Regions from separate parts of the Nitratireductor sp. PBL-C9 genome, predicted to be linked through region 1. Evidence: predicted binding sites of a transcription regulator. Region 1 holds the regulator's gene; each other region holds the start of a gene.
What was found. Region 1 encodes PhoB, which activates phosphate uptake and scavenging genes when phosphate is short. Its sites were predicted from a motif close to TGTCATNNANCTGTCAT; they were not measured.
Positions count from the first base shown of each region.

Region 2: a site for PhoB is predicted at 3,117-3,133, ahead of phnF (phosphonate metabolism transcriptional regulator PhnF). Genes of this name have one in related genera too.
Region 3: a site for PhoB is predicted at 2,050-2,066, ahead of ACRTG1_RS13125 (bifunctional 2',3'-cyclic-nucleotide 2'-phosphodiesterase/3'-nucleotidase). Genes of this name have one in related genera too.

Region 1 covers NZ_JBPAXW010000010.1:65,193-70,766, forward strand. Annotated here, with positions in the region: gene ACRTG1_RS20000 (sigma-70 family RNA polymerase sigma factor) at 1-225, opposite strand, end outside; gene ACRTG1_RS20005 (NepR family anti-sigma factor) at 231-437, opposite strand; gene ACRTG1_RS20010 (response regulator) at 640-1,434, shown strand; gene ACRTG1_RS20015 (DUF1328 domain-containing protein) at 1,567-1,734, shown strand; gene ACRTG1_RS20020 (hypothetical protein) at 1,823-2,164, shown strand; gene phoB (phosphate regulon transcriptional regulator PhoB) at 2,248-2,934, opposite strand; gene phoU (phosphate signaling complex protein PhoU) at 2,971-3,681, opposite strand; gene pstB (phosphate ABC transporter ATP-binding protein PstB) at 3,716-4,531, opposite strand; gene pstA (phosphate ABC transporter permease PstA) at 4,546-5,574, opposite strand, start outside.
Region 2 covers NZ_JBPAXW010000001.1:463,180-468,753, forward strand. Annotated here, with positions in the region: gene ACRTG1_RS02175 (branched-chain amino acid ABC transporter permease) at 1-586, opposite strand, end outside; gene ACRTG1_RS02180 (ABC transporter ATP-binding protein) at 583-1,305, opposite strand; gene ACRTG1_RS02185 (ABC transporter ATP-binding protein) at 1,298-2,089, opposite strand; gene ACRTG1_RS02190 (N-formylglutamate amidohydrolase) at 2,221-3,006, shown strand; gene phnF (phosphonate metabolism transcriptional regulator PhnF) at 3,175-3,930, shown strand; gene phnG (phosphonate C-P lyase system protein PhnG) at 3,923-4,366, shown strand; gene phnH (phosphonate C-P lyase system protein PhnH) at 4,366-4,902, shown strand; gene ACRTG1_RS02210 (carbon-phosphorus lyase complex subunit PhnI) at 4,904-5,574, shown strand, end outside.
Region 3 covers NZ_JBPAXW010000005.1:302,489-308,062, reverse strand. Annotated here, with positions in the region: gene ald (alanine dehydrogenase) at 1-620, opposite strand, end outside; gene ACRTG1_RS13135 (Lrp/AsnC family transcriptional regulator) at 772-1,245, shown strand; gene ACRTG1_RS13130 (5-formyltetrahydrofolate cyclo-ligase) at 1,294-1,938, opposite strand; gene ACRTG1_RS13125 (bifunctional 2',3'-cyclic-nucleotide 2'-phosphodiesterase/3'-nucleotidase) at 2,150-4,126, shown strand; gene ACRTG1_RS13120 (Dabb family protein) at 4,325-4,621, shown strand; gene ACRTG1_RS13115 (cryptochrome/photolyase family protein) at 4,633-5,574, opposite strand, start outside.

The DNA.
Region 1 (5,574 bases):
GCGCTTGCGCATCTGCGAGTAGAACTCGTTGCGAAGGATGGTGAAGAGCCAAGCTTTCAGATTGGTGCCCGGCTGATAGCTGTTCTGTTTGTCCCACGCCTTGACCAGCGATTCCTGCACGAGATCGTCCGCCCGGTCCGCACTTTTTGAAAGCGAAACGGCGAAGGCGCGCAGGCTTGGCACAGCGGCCAGTAGATCGTCACGAAAGCCCGGATAAACACTCATATATATCAGTCCTTGTTTCCGGCCGTTTCAGCGCCGCTTTTCTGCTCAAGCTGGTTGAGAAGGTCGCTGAACCGATCCGGAATATCTTCCGTTACCAGGTCGTCGTAATATTGCCTGAGCTTGCGTCCGATCTCTGAGTTTGCGCCGAGCGGGTCTTCATCCTTGCCGCGCCGGGTCAAGCTTCCTCGGGTGTTTGGTTTGCCGTAATTCATGCCCTGTCTTTTTCCATCAAATCTGGTCTCCCAATGACCCGAAACCGTCCGCATCGCCCGGGCCACAACTGTCTCGTCTGCTTTCAAACGCCATTGAGCGGAATTCGTTCCCTCCGACGGGAACATTTTCGCATATGGGGCGTTTCACCCGTCACAAATGCACTAATTCTCATTGCCATGTCTTGAGGGAGACTTGAAATCCATGACCCTGTCAGCGCGTATCGCTCCGCACCTTCCTTACCTGCGGCGCTTTTCCCGGGCCGTTTCCGGCTCCCAGTCCAGCGGTGACGCACTGGTGGCTGCGACGCTTGAAGCGTTGATCGCCGATACGAGCATCTTTCCCGAGGCATCGACCGACAAGATCGCCCTCTTCAGGCTCTTCACATCGCTGTTTGAAACGCTGGACGTTCCGGTCCCCGAAGGCACGCCGAGCTCGGCATGGGAAAAGCGGGCCATGAGCAACCTTTCTTCGCTCGCGCCCCGTCCGCGTCAGGCCTTCCTGCTGGTGGCCGTAGAGAATTTCCGGCCGGAAGAGGCTGCGGAAATTCTCGAGACGGATATGAAAGGCATCAACACGATGCTGCGCGAAGCCAGCGAGGAGATTTCCCGTCAGGTGGCGACAGACATCCTCATCATCGAGGACGAACCCCTGATCGCCATGGACATCGAGGAAATGGTCGAAAGCCTCGGGCATCGCGTGGTCGGCACGGCCCGCACCCACAAGCAGGCGGTCGAAATGTTTGCCAAGACGCAGCCGAAAATGGTGCTGGCCGACATTCAGCTTGCCGATGGCAGTTCAGGCCTTGATGCGGTGAACGAGATCCTCGACACGGCCACCGTGCCGGTCATCTTCATCACCGCCTTCCCCGAGCGGCTTCTGACGGGCGAGCGCCCGGAACCGACTTTCCTTGTGACCAAGCCGTTCAGCCCGGAAATGGTCAAGGCGCTCATCAGCCAGGCGCTCTTCTTCGATCAGCAGGCGCACGCGGCGGCCTGACAGGCCCCCGCTTCTTCACGCGTTTCTCAAAAAAGCCGCCTCCGGGCGGCTTTTCTTTTGCCCAAAATCTCTCCGGCGGAACCAAATCCGAATGCCAGACGTTTAACCGGCATAACTAAACGGAGAGACAGAATGCTATACTGGGCCCTGATATTCCTTGTCGTCGCGATCATCGCCGGCGCACTCGGTTTCGGCGGAATTGCCGGCGCTTCGGCAGGCATTGCGCAGATCCTCTTCTACATCTTCCTCGCCCTGCTCGCTATCTCGCTGATCATGGGCCTTCTGAAACGCGGTCGCTAAACGGCGACGCACACATAAACGAATGCGGCATAAGCGAACCGGACCATCCATGGCTTCCGTTTCGTGAAGACAATGAAAGGAGAAAGCCATGGAACACATCGCTGCACTTCTTTTGATTGTCGGCTGCTCAGGCAATGTGGGGGCCGGCGACACGCGCGAATGCCAGGAACTGCCCGCCCCCACCCCGGTCTACGAGACGTTTGAGGAGTGCGAGGCGGAGAAGCCGGTTGCAATGCGCGAGCTGGAAACCGAAGCGCCGCAGGTTCTCGCCACCTGCGTCTATGTGGATCCCGCACTTGTCTATGACGATGCGATCCTGGAGTGGGACATCACCAGCAATGGCGAGCTGACAGCTTCCATCGAGCCGGTGACGAGCTTTGCCGTGGCGCAGAACGAGCATGCCCGCCCCGGACACGCCGCCACGAAATAACGGGCCACGAAATAACGGGCGAAGAGCTTCAACGAAAAAGCCCCGGTCGAACCGGGGCTTTTTTAATGGCTGTATCGCGTCTGTCAGGCTTCGCGGATAGCATAGCCCGCGCCGCGAATGGTGCGGATCACATCGGGCAGACGCCCGTGGTTCACGGCCTTGCGCAAACGCCCCACATGCACGTCCACGGTGCGCTCATCGATATAGATCGTCTCGCCCCAGACATTGTCGAGCAGCTGGCTTCGCGAGAAGACGCGGCCGGGATGCTGCATCATGAATTCCAGGAGGCGGAACTCTGTCGGCCCAAGACGGATCTCGTTCTTGCGGCGATAGACACGGTGCGATTCACGGTCGAGCACGATGTCCCCGACCGAAAGAACCGTCGAGAGCACTTCCGGCTTCGCGCGCCGCAGAAGCGCGCGAACACGCGCCACGAATTCCGGCGTCGAGAAAGGCTTCACCAGATAGTCGTCCGCGCCGGTTGAAAGGCCGCGCACGCGGTCGCTTTCCTCGCCACGGGCGGTGAGCATGATGATCGGCAGGCGCTCCGTTTCGGGGCGCATGCGCAGCCGGCGGCACAGCTCGATGCCGGAAACGGCCGGAACCATCCAGTCCAGAACGAGCAGATCGGGTACGTTTTCCTGCAGGCGCACTTCGGCTTCATCGCCGCGAGAGATCATCTCGACCTGATAGCCTTCGGCTTCCAGATTGTACTTGAGCAAGACGCAAAGCGGTTCGTCGTCTTCAACGACCATGACCTTGGGGGCAATCATGGCAGGCATTCTCCTCGGGCAGTCTACGGCCGGTTAGACATCGGATTCGACCGTCATCTGTGTTTCGTCAAGCTTCGGCCGCTGGACCGGAAGCTGGGACCCCGTCACCACATAATAGGCATTTTCGGCGATATTGGTCACATGGTCGCCGATACGCTCAAGATTTTTCGCACAGAACAGGAGGTGCGTGCAGGCCGTGATGTTGCGCGGGTCTTCCATCATGTAGGTGAGGAGTTCGCGGAAAACCGACGTGTACTGAATGTCGATTTCCTCATCCTCGTCGCGCAGCCGGATTAACGCCTCGGCATTGCGCGCCACATAGTGCTCGACCACCGAATTGACCTGTTTCAGCACGAGGCCGGCCATCGCGTCGATGGAATGCGCAAGCGTGCGCGGCGTGGCGCTTTCGCCCACGGCGCCGACGCGCTTGGCGATGTTCTTGGCCAGATCGCCGATGCGCTCGAGATCAGCCGCCATGCGGATGGCGCCCACGACGCTGCGCAGATCCTGCGCCATCGGCTGGCGCTTTGCGATGAGCGTGATGGCGCGCTCATCAAGGTCACGCTGCTTGGCGTCCATGATCGTGTCATCGGAGATGATGCGCTGTGCAAGCGCCGTATCGGAGTGCAGTAGCGCCCTGGTGGAAGCGCGCGTCATCTCGCCGGAGAGATCGCCCATGTCGCGGATGAGGCGGTCGATTTCACCGAGTTCCTCATCGAAGGAGCTGACTGTGTGCTCGCCCATGGTCTGGTTCCTTATCTGTGCGTTTGCCGCGCCGTCAGCCGAAGCGTCCGGTGATGTAATCCTGGGTGCGCTTGTCATCCGGATTGGTGAACATCTTGTCCGTCGGGCCTTCCTCGACCAGATTGCCGAGATGGAACATGGCCGTGCGCTGCGAGACGCGGGCCGCCTGCTGCATGGAGTGCGTGACGATCACGATCGTGTAGTTCTCGCGCAGCTCGTCAATCAGCTCTTCCACCTTGGCGGTGGCGATGGGATCGAGCGCCGAGCAGGGCTCGTCCATCAGGATCACTTCCGGCGACACGGCAATGGCGCGCGCGATGCATAAGCGCTGCTGCTGACCACCGGAAAGACCGGTGCCGGGCTCATGCAGGCGGTCCTTCACCTCATTGAAGAGGCCAGCCTTCTGGAGACTCGCTTCCACGACCTCGTCGAACTCCGACTTCTTCGTCGCCAGACCGTGAATGCGCGGACCGTAGGCGATGTTCTCGTAGATCGACTTGGGGAACGGATTGGGCTTCTGGAAGACCATGCCGACCCGGGCGCGCAGCTCCACCACATCGATGCGGGGATCGTAGATATCCTCGCCATCGAGCGTGATCTTGCCGGTGATCCGGGCAATGTCGATCGTGTCGTTCATGCGGTTCAGGCAGCGCAGGAACGTGGATTTGCCACAGCCCGAGGGGCCGATCAGCGCGGTCACCTGGTTTTCGCGCACGTCGAGATTGACGCCGAACAGCGCCTGTTTCTCGCCGTAGAAGACGCAGACGTCTTCACCGCGCATCTTGAGGGTGTCCGAGTTCTGGCTCGCATCCAGTGCTTCTTCAACAGCAGCATCAGTGAGCATGTTCATGTCCTTCCACTCCGTTACCAGCGACGCTCGACGCGCCGCCGCAGAATAATGGCGGTAATGTTCATCACGGCGAGGAACAGCAACAACACCATGATAGCGCCCGAGGTGCGCTCGACAAACGCGCGTTCGGCCTCGTTCGCCCACATGTAGATCTGAACCGGCAGCGCCGTAGCGGGATCGAGCGGCGTGGTCGGGTAATCAGCCACGAAGGCCACCATGCCGATCAGAAGCAGCGGTGCGGTTTCGCCAAGCGCCTGCGCCAGACCGATGATCGTGCCCGTGAGAATGCCGGGCGCGGCCAGCGGCAGCACATGGTGAAACACCGTCTGGGTGCGCGAAGCGCCGAGGCCGAGAGCTGCCGCACGGATGGAGGGCGGCACGGCCCGCAGCGCTGCGCGCGTTGCGATGATGATCGTCGGCAGGGTCATCAGCGTCAGCACGAGGCCGCCCACCAGAGAGGCGGAGCGCGGCAGATGCATGAAGTTGATGAACACGGCCAGGCCCAGAAGACCGAAGACGATGGACGGCACGGCCGCCAGATTGTTGATGTTGACCTCGATAAGATCGGTCAGCTTGTTCTGTGGTGCGAACTCTTCAAGATAGATCGAAGCGGCAACGCCAATGGGCAGCGCCAGAAGCAGCACGATCATCATCATGTAGAGCGAACCGACGATGGCCACGCCCATGCCGGCCGTTTCAGGGCGGCTTGATGCGCCACGGGTGAAGAGACCGGTGTTGAAGCGCTGCTCCAGAACCCCGTCCGCTTCCATCGTGCGGATCCATGTGAGCTGCTGGTCGGAAACCTTTCGGCGGCTTTCATCCACCTCAAGATTGACCTGCCCCTTCACGGCGGAATCGACATCGCCGCTCGCCAGCACCCAAACATTCCGTGTCGTGCCGATGATCGCGGGATCGGACACCACCATGTCGCGCAGCTGCGTGCGCACGCCATTGGAGATGAGCCCGCCCACTTCGCGAACCAGCTTGCGGTCTTCGGGATCAACCCCGAGTTTCGCCACAAGCGCTTCGGTCGCAAGCTTGGG
Region 2 (5,574 bases), on a different contig from region 1:
TGGCGAAGGCGGCGAGGATCGTGCGGTTCACCGCCACGCCCATCAGGCGCGCCGCCGTCAGGTTTTCCGCCGTTGCGCGCATCGCCCGGCCAAGCCGCGTGCGGTAAACCACGAGGAAGAGACCGCCGATCAGAAGAAGCGTCAGAACGATGATGGCGATGTCCGTCAGCGAGGCGTTCACGCCGCCAAAACCCACGCGCTGGCGCATGAAGGCGGGAAAGAGGAAATTGCGCGGCTGCCCGGAGAGGATCATCAGCGCGCTGTTTTGAATGGCAATCGAAACCGCCAGTGTGGCGATGAAGCCCGTTACCTGGCTTGCGCCGCGTATCGGCCGAAAAACGATGGTCTCGATGGTCATGCCGGCAATCGCGCCGATGGCCAGAACGAAGACCAGGATCAGCGGCCAGGGCACACCGGCCGTCACAAGCGCAAGGGTGGAAAAAGCCCCGATCATCACGAGGTCGCCATGGGCAAAATTGATCAACCGGACAATGCCGTAGATCATCGAAAACCCGATGGCGACGAGCGCGTAGAGACTGCCCAGCGCCAGACCGTTGATGATTTGCTGAAACAGATACTGGCTCATGCCGCCACCCCCAGATAGGACTGGCGCACACGGTCATTGCTGGCGAGTTCCTCACCCGTTCCCGACAAGACGATGCTCCCGTTTTCCATGACATGGGCGGCGTCTGCGATCTCCAGCGCCATAGCCGCGTTCTGCTCGATCAGAAGAATGGTGACGCCGGTGGATTTCAGCCGCTGGATCACGTCGAAAATCGTTTCCACCACCAGCGGCGCGAGGCCAAGAGATGGCTCGTCGAGCAACAGCATTTTCGGCTTGGCGAGAAGCGCCCGGCCGATGGCAACCATCATCTGCTCACCACCGGAAAGCGAGCCGGCCGCCACATTGGCCCGCTCCGCCAGAATGGGGAAAAGCGTGTGCACCTCCTCCATCGTGCGGCGCACCTCGGCGCGGTCGCGCTGTGTGTAAGCGCCCATGTCCAGGTTTTCCGCAACGCTCAGCGACTGAAAGATCTGCCGCCCCTCCGGGCAATGGATCAGCCCCGCGCGAACGATCTTTTCCGATGAGAGCCGGGTCAGATCCAGCTCCGCGCCGTCGGTCCTGAGGGTAGCGCTGCCGGAGCGCGGGCGAAGAAGCCCCGAGAGTGTCAGAAGCGTGGTCGATTTGCCTGCGCCATTCGCTCCGATCAGCGCCGCAAGCTGCCCCTGCCGCACATCGAACGACACGCCTTTGAGCACATGTGTCGCGCCGCGATAGACATTGAGATCGCGCACCTCAAGCATGGGCCTTCTCCTTGCGTCCGGTGCCGAGATACGCCTCGATGACCGCCGGATCCTTCTGCACCTCCTGCGGGGACCCCTCTGCGATGAGCTTGCCGCGGTTGAGAACCTGAATGCGGTCGCAAAGCCCCATCACCAGATGCATGTCGTGCTCGACCACCAGAACGGCGATCCCGAACTCCGCATTGACCTGGCGGATGAAGGAAACGAGATCGCTCGTCTCGGACGGGTTGAGACCGGCGGCCGGCTCGTCAAGAAGCAGCGCCGCAGGCTCGCCCGCGAGCGCCCGTCCGATTTCCACCCGCCGCTGATCGCCATAGGAAAGATCGCCCGCGCGCCGCTGCGCAAAGGCGCTGAGGCCAATCCGGTCGACGATGTCACGGCTCATCTGGCGCAGCGTCTCTTCCGAACGCCAGAAGGACGGCAATTGAAGCATCGTCGCGAGTGTGCTCGCCGAGTGGCGCATATGCCCGCCGCACATGACATTCTCGAGCACGCTCAGATCCTCGAACAGGCGGATATTCTGAAACGTTCGCGCGAGCCCGGCGCGCGCCATCATGTGTGGCGGCTGTCCGGTCATGTCTGCACCGTTCACGGAAATCCTGCCGGATGACGGCCTGAGCACGCCCGTCAGAAGATTGAAAGCCGTCGTCTTGCCTGCGCCATTCGGCCCGATCAGCCCGACAAGATCCCCCCTGTCGAGTTGCAAATCGTATCCATCGACGGCCAAGAGCCCGCCAAACCGTTTCGCAAGGCCCGAAGCCTCGATAACCGGCGTGTCACTCACGACAAACTCGCTCCCCTGTTGTTGACCCAACGATATGGCGGCGGCAGGACCAGCGTCAACAAAAAGATACATCTTGCAATAAAACAAATGGATTTGTACGATTTCATACAAAATTTGCGGGAGGCATCTGCGTGTCCGATTTGAATGAAACCGCCCCTCTTCGGGTCCTTGCGGCGCACGAGCCGCACCCTCTGGAGACATTCAACGAATCCGCCGGGTCGGATTACTTCATCATCTGTGAACATGCGGGGCGGCGCATTCCGCAGAGTCTCGGCACGATGGGGCTTTCAGAGACGGATCTCAAGCGCCACATCGCCTGGGATATCGGTGCGCTTTCGGTGGCAAAAAAACTGTCTGAGCTTCTGAACGCGCCGCTTTACACGCAGCGCTATTCTCGGCTTGTCTGCGACTGCAATCGCCAGCCCGATGTCGCCACCTTCGCGCCGGAAATCAGCGAGGGCACCGAAGTGCCGGCCAACAGGAACCTCTCCGTGAGCGCACGCAACATGCGCGCCGACGAGATTTTCTGGCCCTTCCACAACGCCGTCTCGGCGGCGCTGGACGAACGCACGAAAGCAGGCCGCAAGACCCGGCTGGTCACGATCCACTCCTTCACACCGGTGTTTCTGGGGAAGAGCCGCCCTTGGGAAATCGGCATTCTGTTCAATCGGGACAAAACACTGTCACCGGCGATGCTTGACTGGTTTCGCAAGAACACGGATCTGTGCGTAGGCAGCAACCAGCCCTATGCAGTCAGCGACGCCACCGACTATGCGGTGCCGGTTCATGGCGAGAAGCGCGGCATTCCCTGCGTCGAGATCGAGATCCGCAACGACCTCATCGCCTCGGAAACGGATGCGGGCGAATGGGCTGACCTTGTGGCAAGAGGTCTCGTCGCGGCCGAACCGCAGCTTTGAGAATAAGCGAAGGCAGATGCATGGGCTGCCACCCAGCAGTATCCCCTTCTTCAGCTATCTCAATGCCGTTTTCCGCTCTCCCTACCCAGGCTCCCTGACAACCTTCTGACCGTCACGCACGTGTCATTGGGTTTCGCTAGAACCGCCTCATTCGAATGAGTTGGTGCTATGCGAAATCAAGGATACTCCTGGGAGGAAACCCGGGACAGGATCAGCGAAGAAATCATCTCGGGCAGGCTGGCAGCGGATACGAAACTGCCGTCTGAACCCGAGCTTTGCGTACTCTATGGCGCGCGCCGTCACTCTCTGCGCAAAGCATTGGCAGCACTGGTGACAGAAGGCAAGCTGCGTGTTGAACACGGGCGCGGCACTTTCGTGGAACGCGCGCCCTTGCTCAACTACGTGATCGGCGAGCGAACGCGTTTTCGCGAGAATCTCCTGTCCCAGGGCCTCACCGCCTCGGGCGAAACCCTTTCAGAAATGAAAATTCCTGCCAGCACCCGTGTGGCTGCGGCCTTGAAGATCGCTGCGGAGGCTCCCGTCTTCGCCCGCTCCTGGCGCGGGTTCGCCAATGATCTGCCGATCAGCACGGGCTGGGCCTATTACGATGCCACGCGCTTCCCGGATCTGCTGGAACGCCGGCGCGACACCCGGTCGATAACCGATGTCTATCGCAGCTACGGCATCACCGACTACCGGCGCCAGAGCACCACTGTCCTGACCCGCATCGCCTCCGAACGGGAGGCCGCCATGCTGATGATGCGCCCGGGGCAATCCGTTTTGGTCGTCCAGAAAGTGGACGCCGATCTCGACGGACGCCCCATCAGCTTCTCCGAGGCCGTATGGGCTGGCGATCGTGTGCAGTTCACCTTCGAAGCAGACCAGCCGACCGTCATGACCACCGAAAGACCTTCCGATGACTGATACATTTCCACCCGGTGACAGCGATCACCCCGCGACGCTCGACATTCTCGCCCGCGCCCGCCCCGACCGGCTCAAACAGCATGCCGAAATCCTGCTTGAAGAGATGGGCGAAATCACCGTCATCGCCAACCGCACCGGCCTCGTTATGGTGCCGATGAGGGACACGGTCCAGAATGTGGATTTCCATCTGGGCGAAGTGCTGGTCAGCGAAGCCCACATTGCCGACGAAGCCGGTAACATCGGTTACGGCATGGTGACCGGCCGCGATCTCGAACGCGCCATGGCGATGGCCGTCATTGACCTGTGCATCGCCGCATTCGGGCAGGAAACAGCCACCGCCACTCTGCTCGCCGAAGAACAAGCGCATCTCGCAACCGTCGATGAAGAACGCATGCGTCAGGTGGAAGCCACGCGCGTCGAAATGGAGACCTTCTGATGCTGACCGTTGCACCACCCGACGCCATTGAACTGCGCTGCAATTCCACATTCCAGGCGCTCATGTGGGCGCTGTCGCGCCCGGGGGATGCCCGCGTCATGCCGGATGCCGGCCTTGCCGGTATTGCCGAAACGCTGGTGGACCTCGAATGCACCGTGTTTGCCGATACGCCGGACCTGCGCGAGGCCGTCTCCGCCAGCGGAGCGCTCGTCACAGGTGATGTTTCGCGGGCCGACCATGTCTTCCTGTCGTCGCTCGAAAACGCCGCGGACCAGATCGTCCAGCTTCGCTGCGGCAGTCCCCTTTACCCCGATAATGGCGCGACGCTGATCGCCGCCGCCCGGCACGCAGGCCAGCGCCTGCGGCTCAGCGGCCCCGGCATTGAAGAGCCAACAGAGATCTCACTCGACGCGCCACCGGCCTTCTGGGCCATGCGCGCAATGCTCTGCGCCTATCCGGAAGGCTTTGACTGCTTTTTCGTCGATGCGAGTTCCGTCATCGGCATCCCGCGCTCGACCAAGGTGGAGGTTCTCTAGAATGGCCTATGTGGCAACCCGTGGTGGCGAAAAGGCCATCGAACAGGCCGAACGGCTGTTCCGTCAGGACCTTGGCCCCATCGACGCGGCCCGCGTCGACACGATCCGCAAAACCATGCCCTATCTGGTCGACCGCGTGATGGGCGAAGCCTCGCTTTATGATGAGGAACTCGCGGCGCTCGCGCTGGCGCAGACGGGCGGTGAGCTTTCCGAAGCCGTGCTGGTTCTGCGCGCCTGGCGCACCACCCAGCCGCGCCTCGCCATCGCCCGTCCCGTGCAGCAGGATGAAGTGCTCACGCAGCGCCGCATTTCCGCCGCCTTCAAGGACATTCCCGGCGGGCAGATACTCGGGCCGACGCTGGATTATTCGCACCGTGTTCTGGCAACAGACGTGCTGGAAGGAAAACCCTTCACGCCGCCGCCGGTCGACAGCGCACAGGCCCCGGCGCCTGCACGCCAGCCTTCTCTGGCCGAGTGGCAGCGTCAGCAGGGGCTGGTCGCCCCGGCCACAGAACCGGACACCGCACCGGAGGACATTCCCGACCTGACGCGCGAGCCGCTTCTTTTTCCCGCGTCACGCGCCCATCGCCTGCAAAGCCTTGCCCGCGCAGAAACCGGCGGTGTGCTCGCCCTCGGCTATGCCGCCATGCGCGGATATGGCAATGCCCACCC
Region 3 (5,574 bases), on a different contig from region 1:
AGCTCGCGCAGACGCGGGAGCGAGCGGTCGATGATGGTGACATCCGCGCCGAGGCCGACGGCCATCTTGGCGGCGTTGAGGCCGACCACGCCGCCGCCGATGATGGCGACCTTTCCGGGCAGCACGCCGGGCACGCCGCCAAGCAGCACGCCGCAGCCGCCATTGGCCTTCTGAAGCGCGGTTGCGCCGGCCTGAATGGCGAGACGCCCGGCAACCTCGGACATGGGGGCGAGCAGGGGCAGGCCGCCGCGCGCGTCGGTCACGGTTTCATAGGCGATGGCGGTGACGCCGGATGCGATCAGGCCGCGTGTCTGCTCCGGATCGGGCGCAAGGTGGAGATAGGTGTAGAGGATCTGGTCTTCGCGCAGCTGGACCCATTCCGAGGGCTGCGGTTCCTTGACCTTCACGATCATGTCGGATTTGGCGAAGACGTCTTCAGCGGTTTTGGCGATGGTTGCGCCAGCGGCGCGGTAGGCGTTGTCATCGGCGCCGATGCCTGCGCCTGCGCCGGTTTCCACGAGCACATCGTGCCCATGCGCCACATATTCGCGTACGGACCCCGGCGTAAGGCCGACGCGATATTCGTGATTCTTTATTTCTTTCGGACAGCCGACACGCATCCTTGTCTCCTCCAACATGTGTGCGAATCTTCTGGCTCAATCGATGAGACCACAAAAAAGACCGAACGTCTTTGCGAACTCGTTTGCAGTATCTGGCGATTTTCGCTATTCCTTGCGCGAAATATCGCGTTCGCAGAAGGAAATTCGAAAAATGGCCCTGGATAGGATTGATATCGCCATTCTGGATGCGTTGCAGCAGGACGGGCGGATCTCCAATTCCGCGCTTGCCGAGAAGGTCGGACTGTCGCAATCGGCCTGCTCGCGCCGTCTCGACAATCTGGAGAAGAGCGGCGTGGTCAAGGGATACCATGCCCGGCTTTCGAATGCAGCCCTTGGACATGGTGTAACGGTGATAGTCCATATCTCCTTGTCGGGCCAGTTCGAACGCACGTTGAGCGAGTTTGAGGCGGCGGTGCAGCGCTGCCCGAATGTGGTTTCATGCCATCTGATGGCGGGCGAATATGACTACATTCTGCGGGTCGCTGCGCGGGATCTGCAGGATTATGAGCGCGTTCACAAGGAATGGCTGACGGGCATGCCGCATGTCATCAAGATCAACTCGGCCTTTGCGCTTCGCGAAGTGGTGGACCGCACCGCGCTGGGGCTGAAGCCTGAAATGTCCTGATCCGGGGGCAGGCGGGGACGCCTGACGGCAAAATCTTCTCGCCCGCAGTCAGCCGGCAGTCACTATGTGATCCATCGCAATGTCATGGGGCTGCGGGTAGATGGTCGGCAATTGCGAGAAGGCATAGCCGATGCCCACGACCAGCGGTTTCTTCGCCAGTGCGGCGAGGGTGCGGTCGTAGAAACCGCCGCCATAGCCCAGTCGGTAGCGCGCGGCGTCGAAGCCGACCAGCGGTGAAACCACGATATTAGGCGCGATTTCCGCCTGCGTTGCGGGAACGGGAATGTTCCACACGCCGCGTTCAAGTGTGTCGCCGGGCCGGTAGGGCCGGAAGACGAGCGGTGCGCCCTTTTCGATGACGACGGGGAGCGCGGTCTCTGCTCCCCGCGCTGCGCATCGGGCAAGCCACGGGCGTAGATCCGGCTCCCCCCGGAACGGCCAGTAGAGGCCGATCACTCGGCCGGTGGGATCGCCGATGAGACGGTCGAGCTGATTGGCAATGTCTTCTGCAAGTTCGCTTCGGGTTTTCGCCGGCACGGCAAGCCGCTCGGCGATGAGGCGCTCGCGGGCCGCCTTGCGCCAGCGCCGGACATCCGGCCAGTGGTCTGCATCGGCCGCCTGTGCGCCGCTTGCCAGCTCATGCATGAAGCAGGGCGGTGACGCGTAATCCCGGTCGCCGGAAGAAGTGTTCATCTCTTTTCTCTCCCTCTGCTTTGTTCGTGCAGCGCTTATCAAGACTGCGGGGCGGGCGGCTGAGGCGCTTTTCTCGCTGCGACATGTGAAGCGCCGTTTGTGCCATGGCCCTGTCATCCGGGCGTCACGAGTTTTTGCTGGAAGTCTCGCCACGAGAGCGCAATCATGACTGATCGCTGTTTCCGTTTCAAAGATTGAAAGAGAGATGACCATGACCCGACCGCACGCCCTGCTTTCCCGTCGCTCCTTCCTCGCCGGATCGGCTGCTGCCGGTTCGCTGGTTCTCATGCATCCGTTTTCCGCACGCGCTTCCGGCAATCAGGCGCATCTGCGCATCATGGAAACGACCGATCTCCATGTGCATGTCTTTCCCTATGACTATTATGCCGACAAGCCCAACGACACGATGGGTCTGGCGCGCACGGCCGCGATTATCGATGGCATTCGCGCGGAGGCGACGAATTCGATCCTGGTGGACAATGGCGACTTCCTGCAGGGCAACCCGATGGGCGACTACATCGCCTATGAGCGCGGCATGCGCGAGGGTGATGTTCATCCGGTGATCAAGGGCATGAACACGCTGGGCTATGATTGCTCGACGCTCGGCAATCACGAGTTCAATTACGGGCTCGACTTCATGTTCAAGGTGCTCGATGGCGCGAACTTCCCCTTCGTCTGCGCCAATGTGACCAAGGGCGAGCTCGCTGCCAACGCGCGCGATGACGCGCTTTTCCTGAAACCTTATGTGATCCTTGATCGCAAGGTGAAGGACGGCAATGGCGAAGAGCATCCGATCCGGGTGGGCCTGATCGGGTTCGTGCCGCCGCAGATCATGAACTGGGATTCGAAGCATCTGGCCGGCAAGGCCATGACGCGCGACATCGTGAAGGCCGCAGAGGCCTGGGTGCCGCAGATGCGCGAAGAGGGCGCCGACATCGTGGTGGCGCTGTCGCATTCCGGCATCGGCCCGGCGAAGTATGAGGAGAACCTCGAAAACGCCTCGCTGCTTCTGGCCGGTGTTGACGGCGTTGACGCCATCGTGACGGGGCACAGCCATCTGGATTTCCCCGGCCCGAAATTCGAGGGGCTGGAAGGCGTCGACAATGCGAAGGGCACGATTGCCGGAAAGCCGGCGGTGATGGGCGGCTTCTGGGGCTCGCATCTGGGGCTGATCGACCTGATGCTTGAACGCGACGGCAATCGCTGGATGGTGGTGAACTCCACCTCGGAGGCACGGCCGATCTTCAAGCGCGTGGAGCGCAAGGCCGAACCGCTGGTGGAAAGCGTGGCCAAGGTGGAAGACGCGGTGCGCGAGGACCACGAGGCGACGCTGAAATATGTGCGCACCGCCGTGGGCAAGACCTCCGCGCCGCTGCACTCCTATTTCGCGCTGGTGGCGGACGATCCGTCCGTACAGGTCGTGAGCCAGGCGCAAACCTGGTACATCACCGACATGCTGAAGGATGGCGCGCACAGGGATGTGCCGGTGCTTTCGGCGGCAGCCCCCTTCAAGGCCGGCGGACGCGGCGGACCCGACTATTATACGGACGTGCCGGCAGGCGATGTGGCGATCAAGAATGTCGCCGACCTCTATCTCTACCCCAACACGGTGCAGGCGGTTCTGGTGACCGGGGCGGATGTGAAGGAATGGCTGGAAATGTCGGCCGGCATCTTCAATCAGGTGGAGCCGGGCAAGGCCGACCAGCCACTGCTCGATCCGACCTTCCCGTCCTACAATTTCGATGTGATCGACGGGGTGACCTACCGGATCGATCTTTCGCAGCCTGCAAAATATTCGCCCAAGGGCGAGCTTCTGAACGCGGATTCGAACCGCATCGTCGATCTGCAGTTCAAGGGCGCGGCCATCGATCCGGCGCAGAAGTTCGTCGTCGCGACCAACAATTACCGTGGCGGGGGCGGGGGCAATTTCCCCGGCATCGGCCCGGACAAGGTGATCTTCGAAGCGCCCGACACGAACCGCGACGTGATTGTGCGCTATATCGTGGAACAGGGCACGATCAACCCGTCCGCCGACGCCAACTGGAACTTCAAGCCGCTGGAAAACACCTCGGTGCTGTTCGAGACCGGGCCGAAGGGCGCGGTGTTCGCTTCGAGCGTCGAGGGCGTTTCCATCGAGCCGGCGGGCGAGGGCAAGGAAGGTTTCGCGCTCTACCGCATAACGCTCTGAACGGTAGTCGGTTAAATATAATGATCGGTGATGAGAGGTCGGGCGCTTTGCCCGGCCTTTCTTCTTTTGAAGCAAGTGTTTGCCGGCTTCGGCGGATAAAGTGATTCAGGCGGTTCGCGCTTTGCGTGACGCTGGGGCGCATTGACTTTTTCGGGCGGTCGGCGCGATTTGCGGGCGCAATTTCCAGGAGACATGCCCGTGATTCGACACATCGTTTTTTTCAGCGCAAAGGATGAGGCTGATGTGGAGCGGATTGCCGAGGGTCTCGGCATGCTTGCCGAGATTCCGCATTCGGATTTCTTCGAGATCGGCATCAACCGCAAGGTCGACCAGATCGGCACCGAGGTGGATGTGATCGTCTATGGCGAGTTCCGCGACGAGGCGGCGCTGGCGGCCTACAAGGCCCATCCGGTCTACGACGCCTGCACGGCGAAGGTGCGGCCCATGCGCGAGATTCGCATGGCGGCGGATTTCGTTTCCAAAAAGAAGGACTGACGGGCGCCCCGTCAGTCTGCATTTCTGATCGACTTGTAGGCGGAGAGCGCATTCTCCCGTGCGGCCTTGTGGTCGACCATGGGGCGGGGATAGGTCTCGCCGAGGCTGACGCCCGCCTTTCTGAGTGCTTCGACCGGCGCTTTCCAGGGCTGGTGCAGGTGCTTGTCGGAGAGGTTTTCGATCTCCGGCACGAAGGCGCGCACATAGCGCCCCTGCGGGTCGAACTTCTCGCCCTGAAGCACGGGGTTGAAGATGCGGAAGAAGGGGGCGGCGTCCGCGCCCGAGCCCGCCACCCATTGCCAGTTGGCCGGGTTGGAGGCGGGGTCCGCGTCCACCAGCGTATCCCAGAACCACTCCTCGCCGGTGCGCCAGTGGAGCCCCAGATGCTTCACGAGGAAGGAGGCGACGATCATGCGCGCGCGGTTGTGCATCCAGCCGGTCTGCCAGAGCTGCCGCATGGCCGCGTCGACCACCGGATAGCCGGTTTGCCCGCGCTGCCAGTCTGCAAGCGCGCGGTCGTCCCTGTGCCAGGGGAAGGCGTCGAAATCGCTGTTGAAGTTCTTCGTCGCAAGATCCGGGTTGTGGAACAGGAGATGCCAGCAGAATTCACGCCAGCCGACCTCCTTGCGGAAGGTGAGCATGTCTTCGCCGGCAAGCTCGTCCGTGCCGTCAAGCGCCTGCCAGATCTGGAAGGGCGTGATCTCGCCATGGGCGAGATGGGCGGAGAGGCCGGAGGTGCCATCGTCTCCCATCCGGTCGCGGCGCGTCTTGTAGCCATCACCGCCGCCATCGAGGAACGCGATGAGGCGGTCTCTGGCGCCAGCTTCGCCGGGTGTCCAGGTTTCCCGCAGGCCGCCCGCCCAGTCCGGGGTGGTGGGCAGAAGCTGCCAGTCTTCGAGCGCATCGCCCGTAACGTCGCCTTCGAACGGTTTTAGCGATCCGGGGCGGTCGGC